DNA from 2 places in the Streptomyces cinnabarinus genome. Region 1 is predicted to be linked to the other one. Evidence: riboswitches for the same ligand, from Rfam matches in the RefSeq annotation. Region 1 holds a riboswitch; the other holds the start of a gene.
The links. A riboswitch is a leader RNA that binds a small molecule or an ion and turns the genes downstream of it on or off. The one in region 1 is predicted to bind thiamine pyrophosphate.
Positions count from the first base shown of each region.

Region 2: it holds a riboswitch for thiamine pyrophosphate, as region 1 does, so the genes downstream of both, STRCI_RS29230 (thiamine ABC transporter substrate-binding protein) here and thiO (glycine oxidase ThiO) in region 1, are expected to answer to the same signal.

Region 1 is NZ_CP114413.1:2,562,760-2,569,456, reverse strand. It holds gene pknB (Stk1 family PASTA domain-containing Ser/Thr kinase) at 1-1,024, opposite strand, end outside; gene STRCI_RS11595 (thiazole synthase) at 1,119-1,913, opposite strand; gene thiS (sulfur carrier protein ThiS) at 1,917-2,117, opposite strand; gene thiO (glycine oxidase ThiO) at 2,162-3,319, opposite strand; TPP riboswitch at 3,317-3,428, opposite strand; gene STRCI_RS11580 (avidin-fold protein) at 3,481-3,831, shown strand; gene STRCI_RS11575 (NAD(P)/FAD-dependent oxidoreductase) at 3,918-5,081, shown strand; gene STRCI_RS11570 (Rv2175c family DNA-binding protein) at 5,149-5,514, shown strand; gene thiE (thiamine phosphate synthase) at 5,589-6,236, shown strand; gene metF (methylenetetrahydrofolate reductase [NAD(P)H]) at 6,346-6,697, shown strand, end outside.
Region 2 is NZ_CP114413.1:6,411,474-6,418,170, reverse strand. It holds gene STRCI_RS29250 (LOG family protein) at 1-824, shown strand, start outside; gene STRCI_RS29245 (LAETG motif-containing sortase-dependent surface protein) at 975-1,676, shown strand; gene STRCI_RS29240 (ABC transporter ATP-binding protein) at 1,790-2,818, opposite strand; gene STRCI_RS29235 (ABC transporter permease) at 2,818-4,419, opposite strand; gene STRCI_RS29230 (thiamine ABC transporter substrate-binding protein) at 4,455-5,540, opposite strand; TPP riboswitch at 5,616-5,721, opposite strand; gene rlmN (dual-specificity RNA methyltransferase RlmN) at 5,752-6,697, opposite strand, start outside.

The DNA.
Region 1 (6,697 bases):
GTGGCGGCGGGGTCTCGAAGCGGCTCGTGCGGTGGAACCGGTCCGGCCCCTCCTCGGCCTCGTTCACCGGCAGCGGGCGCGGCACCGTCAGCGAACGCGGGATCACGCTCGTACGGTCCTCGGCGTTGTCGTGCTCGCCGGAGAGGGCCTGCGGGGGCAGCGCGTCCAGCTGGTCCGGGCCGAGCGCGGCGCGGGCCCGGCGGGCCTCGGCGAGCAGGGCGACCGCGTCGTGCGGACGCACGTCCGGGGTGCGGGCGGTGGCGGAGGCGACCAGGGCGTCCAGCTCGTAGGCCATTCCCGGCACGACGGCCGAGGGCGGCGGGACGTCCTCGTGGAGATGCTTGTAGAGCACGATTGCGGGGGAGTCGCCGTCGTGCGGCTTCTCGCCGGTGAGCATCTCGTACAGGACGACACCGCACGCGTACACGTCGACGCGGGCGTCGGCGGCGCCGGGCTGGTCGATCTGCTCCGGCGCGAGGTAGGAGACGGTGCCGAGGACGGCACCGGTGGTGCTGGTGACCGTGTCCACGGACCGCACCAGACCGAAGTCGGCGACCTTGACGCGGCCGTCGTCCCCTATGAGGACGTTCTCCGGCTTCATGTCCCGGTGCACGAAACCGGCCCGGTGCGCGGCGCCGAGCGCGGCCAGCACCGGCTCCAGGATGTCCAGCGCGGCCCGCGGCTGGAGCGCGCCCCGGTCGCGCAGCACGTCACGAAGGGTGCAGCCGGCGATGTACTCCATGGCGAGGTAGACATACGACCCGTCGGTGCCCTGGTCGAAGACCTGCACGACGTTGGGGTGCGCGAGCCGGGCGACCGACTTCGCCTCCCGGATGAACCGCTCCACGAAGGTGCCGTCGACCGCGAGTCCCGGGTGCATCACCTTCAGCGCGAGCACACGGTCGAGCCGGGTGTCCACGGCCCGGTAGACCGTGGCCATCCCACCGACGGCGATCCGCGCCTCGACGCGATAACGTCCGTCGAGCACCTGCCCGACCAGCGGGTCCTGAAGGGTCGTATCCACGCAGGCGAGTGTACGAGCAGCGACTGACACGACTGCCGTTCAGTCCGGAACAGGGGCGGTACTGAAGCCGACCTGTGACGCAACCCACGGTCGATCAGAACGCGGGGCGCTCCGGATCCAGCACCGCCCTTCCGGTCACCGGCGAGGACGCCTCCGCGAAGTGGCGGCGCGGGATGCGGCCCGCGCGGTGGGCCAGGCGGCCCGCCTCCACCGCGTGCCGCATCGCGTCGGCCATAAGCACCGGCTCCTTCGCCCGCGTCACCGCCGAGGCGAGCATCACACCCGCGCACCCCAGCTCCATCGCGAGCGCCGCGTCCGAGGCCGTACCGGCACCGGCGTCCAGGATCACCGGCACGCGCGCGTGCTCGACGATCAGCTGGAAGTTGTGCGGGTTGCGGATGCCGAGGCCGGAGCCGATCGGGGAGCCCAGCGGCATGATCGCCGCGCACCCGACGTCCTCCAGCTTGCGCGCGAGCACCGGGTCGTCGTTGGTGTACGGCAGCACCGTGAAGCCGTCGTCGACGAGGATCTCCGCCGCGTCCAGCAGCTCGATCGGGTCCGGCAGCAGGGTCCGCTCGTCGGCGATGACCTCCAGCTTGACCAGATCGGTGCCGAGGGCCTCCCGCGCGAGGCGGGCGGTGAGGACGGCCTCCCCGGCGGTGAAGCAGCCCGCCGTGTTCGGCAGGACCCGGATGCCGAGCTTGTCCAGCACGGACAGGACCGATCCGTGCACCGAGGCGTCCACCCGGCGCATCGCGACCGTCGTCAGCTCCGTGCCGGATGTCACCAGCGCCCGCTCCAGGACCTCCAGGCTGGGCGCCCCGCCCGTCCCCATGATCAGCCGGGACGAGAAGGACATGCCGCCGAGGACAAAGGGATCGTCGGCCATGGGTCAGCCTCCTTGGACGGCGGTGAGGACCTCGACGCGGTCCCCCTCGCTGAGGGACGTCGACGACCACTGCCCGCGCGGGACGACGGTTTCGTTGAGGGCGGCGGCCACTCCGGAGGGCGCCGCGGTGAGGGACCGTACGAGCGTGTCGAGCGCCGTGCCCGGCTCGATGCGACGGGGCTCGCCGTTGACCGAAATGATGATCGAGGCGTCGGCCGAGGCAGGGGCCGAGCTGTTGACCGGGGTGCTCATACGGGCTGCTCCAGGAGTGCGAACCGCTTCGGGCTGAACGGGCGGGCCTCGTCGATGAGCTCACCGGTGGCCAGGGCGTGCGCGAGGGCGTCACCGGTGACCGGGGTGAGCAGCACGCCGTTGCGGTAGTGCCCGGTGGCCAGCAGCAGGCCGTCGAGCTCGGTCGGGCCCAACAGGGGTGCGTTGTCCGGGGACCCGGGGCGCAGCCCCGCGCGGGTCTCCGTGAGCGGCAGCTCGGTGATGCCGGGCACCAGCTCGTGCGCGTCGCGCAGCAGCTCGTACACGCCGCCCGCGGTCACCGTGGTGTCCCAGCCCAGCTCCTCGCTGGTCGCGCCGACTACCAGCTCGCCGTTCTCGCGGGGCACCAGGTAGACCTGGCTGCCGCGCACCACCGCGCGGACGGTCCGGCTCAGGAAGGGCGCGTGCCGGCGCGGCACGGTCAGCCGCAGCACCTGCCCCTTCACGGGCCGTACCGGAGGCAGCGCGTCCGCCGGGATGCCGGTCAGCCGTCCGCTGAGGCTGCCGGCCGCGAGGACCACCTGGTCCGCGCCGAGCACGGCGCCGTCCTCGGTGACACAGCCCGCGGCGCGCCCCCGGACCACGGACAGCCCGGCGGCCCACACCCGGTGGAAGACCACGCCCGCCCGCTCGCAGGCGGTCACCAGGGCCCGTGCCAGGCGCCGCGGGTCGATCTGGTGGTCGCCGTCCACCCGGAGCCCGCCGCGCACCCCGGGCGCCAGCATCGGCTCCAGGCGCCGGCAGTCCCGCCCGGACAGCCACTCGGAGTCGAGGCCCGACTCCCGTTGCAGCGCGTGCAGTTCCCGCAGATGCGCACGGTCGTCGGCGTCCAGCGCGACGGCGAGCGTGCCGCACTGCCGGTAACCGAGGTCCTGGCCGGTGAGATCGGTGAGCTCGGCCGCGAAGTCGGGATAGCGGCGGGCCGAGGCCAGGTTCAGGCCGAGCAGGGTCTGCTCGCCGTAGTGCAGTTCGGTGACGGCGGCCAGCATGCCGGCCGCCACCTGGGCGGCGCCGCCGCCCGGCTCGGGGTCCACCACGGCCGTGGCGAACCCGCGTTGTGCGGCCCGCCACGCCGTGACCAGGCCGATGATTCCGCCCCCGAGGACGAGGACGTCTGACGAACGCGTAGGCGACATGGGCGTCCAGCCCCTCCCTTCGCCGGCATGACCCGGATCAGGTTCGTACGGTCGGAGGCCGCCAGCCTCCCTCTCAGCCCGGTGCGTCCGGGCTCCCGCGAGTGCTTGTACGTTGGCCACCCTAGCCGCTCGTTCCACGCCACTGTAGGGAGCCTCGTCCCATGCCCCGCTCGCTCGACGGCCTCGTCCTCGCCCCTGTCGCCGACCAGGCCCCAGGTCAGGTGGGCACCCGGACCCGGTTCGCCTACCACGAGAAGGACGGTGAGATCTGGGCCGAGTACGCGGGCGGCGATGTCGTACGCGGGCATCTGGTGGGTACCCGGGAGGGCGACCGGCTGGACTTCCGGTACGTGCAGCTCAAGCGGGACGGGACCACCTCGTCCGGGCACTGTGTGTCGACGGTCGTGGAGCTGCCCGACGGGCGGGTGCGGCTGGAGGAGACCTGGGAGTGGGAGTCGCAACCCGGTCGCGGGACCAGTGTTGTGGAGCAGGTCACGCGGCACGACGGCTGACTGACAAATTGTCAGTTGTCTATGGTGATCAGGTGAGCGAGCAGACGACGACGGCACAGCGGCGGGTGGTGGTGGTCGGCGCGGGCATGGCCGGCGTGCAGACCGCGGTCGCCCTGCGGGAACAGGGCTTCACCGGCACGGTCACCCTGATCGGCGCCGAGCCCCATCAGCCCTACGACCGGCCCCCGCTGTCCAAGGCCGTCCTGCTCGGCAAGGCCGAGGGCTCCGCCTTCGACGTGGACTTCGAGGCGCTCGGCATCGACCTGAGCCTGGGCCGCGAGGTGCTGGGCGTGCGCCCCGCCGACCATGAGCTGGACACCGCCGAGGGGCCCGTCGGGTACGACGTGCTGGTCCTGGCCACCGGTGCCGAACCGATTCGGCTGCCGGGCGCCGAGGGCGTGCCCGGGGTGCATCTGCTGCGCACCCTGGACGACGCCGAGCGGCTGCGGCCCGTGCTCGCCCGGCAGCACGACATCGTGGTGGTCGGGGCGGGCTGGATCGGCGCCGAGTTCGCCACCGCCGCGCGCGAGGCGGGCTGCTCGGTGACGGTCGTGGAGGCCGCGGACCGGCCGCTCGCGGGCGCGCTGCCCGCCGAGGTGGCCGCGCCGATGGCCGCCTGGTACGCCGACAGCGGGGCCGAACTGCGCACCCACGCGCGCGTGGCGCGCGTCGAGCCCGGCGCGGTCGTCCTCGACGACGGCTCGACGCTGCCCGCGGGCGCCGTCGTGGTCGGCATCGGTGCCCGTCCCGCCACCGGCTGGCTGGCGGGCTCCGGGATCGAGCTGGGCGCGCAGGGCGAGGTGGTGGCCGACGAGCGGCTGCGCACCTCCGTGCCGGACGTGTACGCGGTGGGCGACTGCGCCTCCTTCCCGTCGGGCCGGTACGGCGAGCGTCTCCTGGTCCACCACTGGGACAACGCCCTCCAGGGTCCCCGCACGGTCGCCGCCGACATCATGGGCGAGGCGCTCGTGGTCTACGACCCGGTGCCGTATTTCTGGTCCGAGCAGTTCGGCCGCTTCGTCCAGTACGCGGGCCACCACACCTCGGCCGACCGCACCCTGTGGCGCGGCGACCCCACCGGCCCCGCCTGGACGGTCTGCTGGCTGCGCGAGGGCCGTCTGATCGCCCTGCTGGCGGTGGGCAGACCCCGGGACCTGGCCCAGGGACGGCGGCTGATCGAGGCCGGGGCGCGGATGGACGAGGTGCTGCTGACGGACCCGGCGAGGCCGCTGAAGGCGGCCGTGGTCTGACGCTCGTCGTGCCTGGTCGGACCGGTCTGACTTCCTCCTGTCAGTGCGGGATGGCAGGCTTGTCGTCGTGACCGAGATTGACGCAAAGATCGATGCTCTCGTCCCCGCCTGGCTCACCCTCCCCGACATCGCCGAGCAGCTCGGCGTCGAGGTGACACGTGTGCGGCAGCTGGTCAAGGAAGGCCAGCTCATCGCCGTACGCCGTGGTGAGAACCGCGCGCTGCACGTCCCCGCCGACTTCATCGACGGAGACAAGGTCGTCAAGGGCCTGTCCGGGACCCTGACGCTGCTGCGGGACGACGGCTTCACCGACGAAGAGATGCTGGAGTGGCTCTTCACCCCGGACGAGAGCCTGCCCGGCACCCCGGCCCAGGCCCTGAGCGAGAATCGCGGCACGGAGGTGAAGCGCCGCGCCCAGGCGCTCGCCGTCTGATCCGAGAGAAAGTCCCGGTGTACGGGCCCCGGCGCGCCCGCGGCCCGTACACCACCGACCACGGGGGAACACGTATGCCCGACACCGCACGCGCCCGGCTCGCCGACGCCCGGCTCTACCTCTGCACGGACGCCCGCAGGCGCCAGGGCGACCTGGCGGAGTTCCTGGACGCGGCCCTGGCGGGCGGCGTCGACATCGTGCAGTTGCGCGACAAGGGCATGGAGGCGGCCGAGGAGCTGGAGCACCTGGCCGTTTTCGCCGAGGCCTGCGCGCGGCACGGCAAGCTGCTCGCGGTCAACGACCGGGCGGACGTCGCCCACGCCGCGGGCGCCGAGGTGCTCCACCTCGGCCAGGGAGACCTTCCGGTCCCGGCCGCGCGGGCGATCCTCGGCGACGACGTCCTCGTCGGCCGCTCCACGCACGCGCCGGAGGAGGCCGAGGCGGCGGCCGTCCAGGAGGGGGTGGACTACTTCTGCACCGGCCCCTGCTGGCCCACCCCGACCAAGCCCGGCCGGTACGCCCCCGGGCTCGACCTGGTCCGGCACACCGCCGCCCTCGGCACGGACCGCCCCTGGTTCGCCATCGGCGGCATCGACCTCGGCAACCTCGACGAGGTGCTCGAAGCGGGCGCCCGCCGGGTCGTGGTCGTCCGGGCGATCACCGAGGCGGACGACCCGGGCGCCGCGGCGGCGGAGTTCGCGAAGCGGCTGCGGCAGGTGTAGCGGCGCCTCAGGGCCGCCTTTTGTCCACGGACTGGACAACAATCCGACAAATCGGGCAAATGTCAGGCATCCGGTTGGGGGACCGACGCCCCCTGGCTAACCTGCGGGTATGGCCCTCGGCACCGCATCCACCAGGTCGGACCACGCTCGTACCGTGCGCGAGATGCTCGCGACCGGAAAGACGACGTACTCCTTCGAGTTCTACGCCCCGAAGACCCCGAAGGGCGAGCGGAACCTGTGGAACGCGCTGCGCCGGGTCGAGGCCGTGGCGCCCGACTTCGTCTCCGTGACCTACGGCGCGGGCGGCACCACCCGGGCCGGCACGGTCAAGGCGACCGAGGCCATCGCCTCCGACACCACGCTCACCCCGATCGCCCACCTCACCGCCGTCGACCACTCGGTGGCCGACCTGCGCAACATCATCGGCCAGTACGCGGACGCGGGGATCCGCAACATGCTGG
Region 2 (6,697 bases), 3.8 Mb from region 1:
AGCTCTTCGCCCATCTGGACAAGGGTTATGAGCACACCCCCGACGCGCTCACCTACGCCTGGTTCCAGCAGACCAAGGCGGACGGCGACATACTCGCGTCGATGCTGCGCTCCGTCCACGACGACGCCGTCTCCGACGCCCTCGACGAACTCCTGCGCGGAGCAAGGGTCGTGGGCGTCATGGGCGGCCACGCGATGGCCCGCGGCACGGACGCCTACGCCGGTGCCGCCCGCCTCGGCCGCGAGCTGACCCGGGCCGGACTCACCGTCGCCACCGGCGGCGGACCCGGCGCGATGGAGGCCGCGAACCTCGGCGCGTACGCCGCCCCGTACGGGGACGAGATGCTCACCGAGGCCCTCGGACTCCTCGCGAGGGACCCGAAGTTCACCCCGTCCATCACCGCCTGGGCGACGGCCGCCTTCGAGGTCCGCACCCGCTGGCCCAAGGGCGGCGCCTCGATCGGCATCCCGACCTGGTTCTACGGCCATGAGCCGCCGAATCCCTTCGCCGCGCACATCGCCAAGTACTTCGCCAACGCGACCCGCGAGGACGGCCTGCTGGCCCGCGCCAACGCCGGTGTGGTCTTCCTGCCGGGGGCCGCCGGCACCGTACAGGAGATCTTCGACAACGCGACGCCGAACTACTACGAGTCGCGCGGCGAGCCCACGCCGATGGTGCTGGTCAACCGGGAGCACTGGACGGAGAAGCTGCCGACGTGGCCGCTGCTCCGGTCGCTCGCGCGGGAGCGGTCCATGGAGTCCCGTATCGCCCTGGTCGACCGGATCGAGGAGGCTCCGGAGGCGCTGAAACGTCTCGGCGGTTAATAAGAGGGCAAAGCCAAGGCCCTTGTCCGGCATATGCGTTGACACTACTTACGCAGCGCTTATAAACCTGTGAGCCTCCTGGGAGTGGAGATGCGCCCGTGTCACCGCTCCCCCAACCCCCCGCATATGCGCAACATGTGAAGGACAAACGTGGCAGTCCTGTCCGCTTTGCCGATATCCCGCCGTACCGTCGCCCGTTCCGCGCGCGTGCTCGGCCTCGCCTCCGCCTCGGCCGCACTCGTGCTCGGTGTCGGCGGCAACGCGTTCGCGTGCAACATCAACGAGTTCTCCGCCGAGGCCAAGTGCGACGGTGACAACGGTGTCATCACCGTCACCGACGTCGACCCCACCGGCGTTCCGGCCACGGTCACCGTCTACCTCCAGAACAACGGCGCCGATCTGAAGAAGGTCGGCGAGCAGGTGGTCGAGGGCTCGCGCGAGGGTGTCACCATCACCTTCGCCGAGGACTGGAAGCCGGACGCGGAGTACCGCATCCACGTCAAGGCCGGCAACCAGGTCGACGAGGACATCAAGCCGAATCTGACGACCCCGTCCACGGCCTGCAAGAAGGAGGACACCCCGGCCCCGTCGGACAGCCCGTCCGCGACGCCGTCGGACGACGCCTCCACCCCGGCCGAGGAGGAGTCCTCCCCGGCTCCGTCCCCCTCCGAGGGCGAGAGCACCCCTCCCGCGGACACCTCCAGCAACGCCCCGTCCCCGGCCGGTGAGTCCAACCTCGCCGAGACCGGCGCCGACTCCAACACCCCCCTGATCGCGGGCATCGCGGTCGCTCTGGTCGCGATCGGCGGCGGCGCGGTCTTCTTCGGCCTGCGCAAGCGCGGCACGCGCTGACCTTGGGAGCGGGCCATCACTCCGGCCTCGGCCCGAGGATGGCCCGCTTCACCCGCCCAGGGGCGCGGGGAACTGCGCGACAAGCCACGACGGCGCAGCAGTCAAGCACGCACCTACCGCGGCTCCGCCAGCACAACAACCTCCGCCGCATCGAACTCCACCCCAACCTCATCCCCCACCCCCGGCGCCGCGCGGAGCGCACACGCGGCCTCCAGCCGAGGCGCATCCTCAGGCTGAAGGTGTACGGCGACATGCGTGCCCTTGAACGTCCGGGCGGCCACCGTGCAGCGAAGCCCCTGGTCGGCGGCGACCAGCCGCACCCCCGCGGGCCGGACGAGCAGCGTACGAGGGCCCTCAGGAGTGTCGTCGGGCACCGGCAGCTTGCCCCAGGGCGTGGCGGCGGCCTGCCCGGCGACCGTCGCCGGGACCACGTTGTCGAAGCCGAGGAACCGGGCCACGAACTCGTCCGCCGGCCGTTGCCACACCTCAAGTGGCGTCCCCGTCTGGGCGATCCGCCCGTCCCGCATCACCACGACCCGGTCGGCCAGAGCGAAGGCCTCGCCCTGGTCGTGCGTCACCGCGAGCACGGTGGTACCCAACTCACTGAACAGTTCCCGCAGTTCCATCACCAGACGCTCCCGCAGCGAGCGGTCGAGCTGCCCGAGCGGCTCGTCGAGCATCAGCAGCCGCGGCCTGGGCGCCAGCGCCCGCGCCAGCGCCACCCGCTGCTGCTCCCCACCGGAGAGCGAGGCCACGGCCCTGCGGGCGGCGCCGGGAAGCCCGACGAGGTCCAGCAACTCGCGTACCCGGTCGGCCTGTTCCGCCTTTGAAGCCCCGTGCATCCGCAGCCCGAAGGCAACATTCCCGCCCACGTCCCGCTGCGGAAAGAGCTGATGATCCTGGAACATCAGCCCGACTCCCCGCCGGTGCGCGGGAATCCCGTTCTGGTCGTTCCCGTCGAGCGCCACCCGCCCCGCGTCCAGCGGCTGCAAGCCCGCGACCGCCCGCAGCAGCGTCGACTTGCCGCTGCCGCTCGGCCCGAGAACGCACACCACCTCGTGCTCGGCCACCGACAGGTCCACCGCGTCGAGCACGGCCCGCCCGCCGAACCGCACGGTCGCGTTCTCCAGGCTCAGCAGCATCAGAACTCCCCCGTCCGATCGGTCCGCAGCCGCTCCAGCACCAGCAGCGCCACCGCGCACACCACCATCAGAATCGTCGAAAGGGCCATCGCCTGGCCGTAGTTGAGCTGACCGGCCCGGCCGAGCAGCTTGGCCACCGCGACCGGCAGCGTCGGATTGTCCGGCCGCGCGATGAACACGGTCGCCCCGAACTCCCCCAGCGACACGGCGAAGGCGAACCCGGCCGCGATCAGCAGCGCCCGCCGCACCATCGGCAGATCCACCTCCCGCCACACCCGCCACGGCGACGCCCCGAGCACGGCCGCCGCCTCCCGCAGCCGCTGATCCACGGCGCGCAGCACGGGCAGCATGGTCCGTACGACGAAGGGGACGCCCACGAGTGCCTGGGCGAGCGGCACCAGGATCCAGCTGGCCCGCAGATCGAGCGGCGGCTCGTCCAGAGCGATCAGGAACCCGAACCCGACGGTCACCGCGGACACCCCGAGCGGCAGCATCAGCAGCGCGTCGAAGCCCCGTACGAACCGTCCCGCGTCCCGTCGGGTCAGCGCGGCGGCGGCGAGTCCGCCGATCACCACGGCGACGGCGGTCGCGACCGCGGCGTACTCCAGCGAGTTCCCGATCGCCTCGATCGGCGGGACCAGGAAGACCCCGCGGTCGGCCGAGGTCAGCTCCCGGTAGTAGGCGAACCCGGGCGCGTCCAGGGACCGCTGCACCAGCACGGCGAGGGGCAGCAGGAGCAGTACGACGATGGTGACCAGGACGCCGGCCAGCAGCGCCCACTGCCCGGCTCCGCGCGGCCGGCGCGCGGTCAGCGAGGCGTCCACCAGCCGCAGCGCGGTCTCCCGCCGCCGTACCGTCCAGGCGTGCACGGCGAGGATCGCGCCGACGGCCACGAACTGGACGAGGGTGAGGACCGCGGCCGTGGCCAGGTCGAAGATCTCGGAGGTCTGGCGGTAGATCTCCACTTCGAGGGTGGAGAAGGTGGGGCCGCCGAGGATCTGCACGACACCGAAGGAGGTGAAGGTGAACAGGAAGACCATCAGGGTGGCGGCGGCCACGGCCGGGCCGAGGGCGGGCAGGGTGATCTGCCGCCAGGCCTTGAAGCGCGACGCCCCGAGCATCCGGGCCGCCTCCTCCTGCCGTGGATCGAGCTGCGCCCACAGTCCGCCGACGGTGCGCACGGCGACCGCGTAGTTGAAGAAGACATGCGCCAGCAGGATCGCCCACACGGTGGTGTCCAGCCGTAGACCCCACAGCTCGTCGAGCAGTCCGCCCCGGCCGACCAGCGCCAGGAAGGCCGTACCGACGACGACCGTCGGCAGCACGAACGGCACCGTCACCACGGCCCGCAGCACCTGCTTGCCGGGGAAGTCGTAGCGCGCGAAGACATAGGCGCCGGGCAGTGCGACCAGCAGGGTCAGCGCGGTCGAGGCGAGGGCCTGCCAGGTGGTGAACCACAGGACGTGCCGGATGTCCGGCTGGGCCACGACATCCCAGATCCGGCCGAAGTGCCAGGCCCCGTCGGCGTGCAGACCGCGCGCGACGATCGCGGTGACGGGGTAGGCGAAGAAGACGCCGAAGAACGCGACGGGCAGGGCCATCAGACCCAGCCGCGCCGCGTGCCTCCTCGGGCGGGCTACTTCAGTACGAGCGAGGTCCACGACTTGACCCACTCATCGCGGTGGTCGGCGATCTTCTCGGGGTCCATGGTCTGCGGGTCCTCGGCCCGCGGACCGTACTTCACGAACTCCTGGGGCACCTGGGCGCCCTCGCGGACCGGGTAGACGAACATGTTGAGCGGCATGTCGTCCTGGAACGGCTTGCTGACCAGGAAGTCGAGCAGCGCCTTGCCGCCCTCGGTGTTCTTGGCGTTGCTCAGCAGACCGGCGTACTCGACCTGCCGGAAGCAGGTGCCCTCGGCGACGCCGGTGGGCGCGGTGGTTGGCTTGGGATCGCCGTAGATCACCTCGGCGGGCGGCGAGGAGGCGTACGAGACGACCAGCGGCCGCTCCGCCTTCGCGGCCTTGCCGCCGGCGGAACCGGAGAACTCCTCGTTGTAGGCCTGCTCCCAGCCGTCGACGACCTTCACGCCGTTGGCCTTCAGCTTCGTCCAGTAGTCCTGCCAGCCGTCGTCCCCGTACTGCGCGGCGGTGCCGAGCAGGAAGCCGAGGCCGGGCGAGGAGGTCGAGGCGTTCTCGGTGACCAGGAGGTTCTTGTACTCGGGCTTGATCAGGTCGTCGAAGGTCGACGGCGGCGTCAGCTTGTGGTCCTCGAAATACTGCTTGTCGTAGTTGACGCAGATGTCGCCGGTGTCGATCGGCGTGACCCGGTGCTTGTCCGTGTCGGCCCGGAACTCCGGCACGATCAGGTCGGACCCCTTGGCCTCGTACGGCTGGAAGAGCCCGTTGTCGAGCGCCCGGGACAGCAGGGTGTTGTCGACGCCGAAGAAGACGTCGCCCTGCGGGTTGTCCTTGGTGAGGATGGCCTTGTTGACGGCCTGCCCGGCGTCGCCGTCCTCCAGGACCTTGACCTGGTACCCGGAGCTCTTCTCGAACTCGGCGAGGACGTCCTTGGACACGGCCCACGAGTTGTGGCTGACGAGCGTGACGGTCTTGGAGTCGCCCGAGTCGCCGCTGTCGGACGACCCGCACGCGGCCAGCGTGGGCAGCGTGACGAGACCGAGGCCGACGGCCATGACCGTGGCCTTCTTGGTGATGCTCACTGAATTCCTCCTGGAGTGGACCAGGAAGAGACGCGGCCCTGCCCGGAGCGGCAGCTTCCGGGCAGGGCGCAACAGCTTGAGTGACGACCGATCTCCCTACCCAGAATGACCTGGGCCAGGTTCAGAGGGTCTGCGGCCTGTCCCGCACTCTCAGCGCTGTGGCGCTCCCCTGTCGGATATGAAGATGTGCGTACGGATGTACGCGCTCAGACTACCGCTCGGTGGCCGCGAGCTGACCACACGCCCCGTCGATCTCCTGACCTCGGGTGTCCCGGACGGTCACCGGCACCCCGTGGGCGGCGATGGCCTCCACGAACGCCTTCTCGTCCTCGGGCCGCGAGGCGGTCCACTTGGACCCCGGAGTCGGATTCAGCGGAATCAGGTTCACATGCACGGGCTTGCCCTTGAGCAGCCGCCCGAGCCGGTCACCGCGCCAGGCCTGGTCGTTGATGTCCCGGATGAGCGCGTACTCGATGGACAGCCGGCGCCCGGACTTCGCGGAGTACTCGAAGCCCGCGTCGAGGACCTCGCGCACCTTCCACCGCGTGTTCACGGGGACGAGGGTGTCACGCAGCTCGTCGTCGGGCGCGTGCAGCGAGATCGCGAGCCGGCATTTGAAGCCCTCGTCGGAGAACCGGTGGATGGCCGGGACGAGACCGACGGTGGAGACGGTGATCCCGCGCTGTGACAGCCCGAGCCCGTCCGGCTCGGGGTCGGTGAGCCGCCGGATGGACCCGACGACCCGGTTGTAGTTGGCGAGCGGCTCGCCCATGCCCATGAAGACGATGTTGGACAGCCGGGCGGGCCCACCGGGCACCTCCCCGTCCCGCAGCGCCCGCATCCCGTCGACGATCTGATGGACGATCTCGGCGGTGGACAGATTCCGGTCGAGCCCGGCCTGCCCGGTCGCGCAGAACGGGCAGTTCATCCCGCACCCCGCCTGCGAACTGATGCACATGGTCACCCGGTCCGGATACCGCATCAACACCGACTCGACGAGCGTCCCGTCGAACAGCCGCCACAGCGTCTTACGGGTGGTCCCCTGGTCGGTCGACAGATGCCGTACTACCGTCATCAGCTCGGGGAACAGCTCCTCGCGCAGCTTTCCGCGCGCCCCGGCAGGGATGTCGGTCCACTGCTCGGGGTCGTGGGTGTAC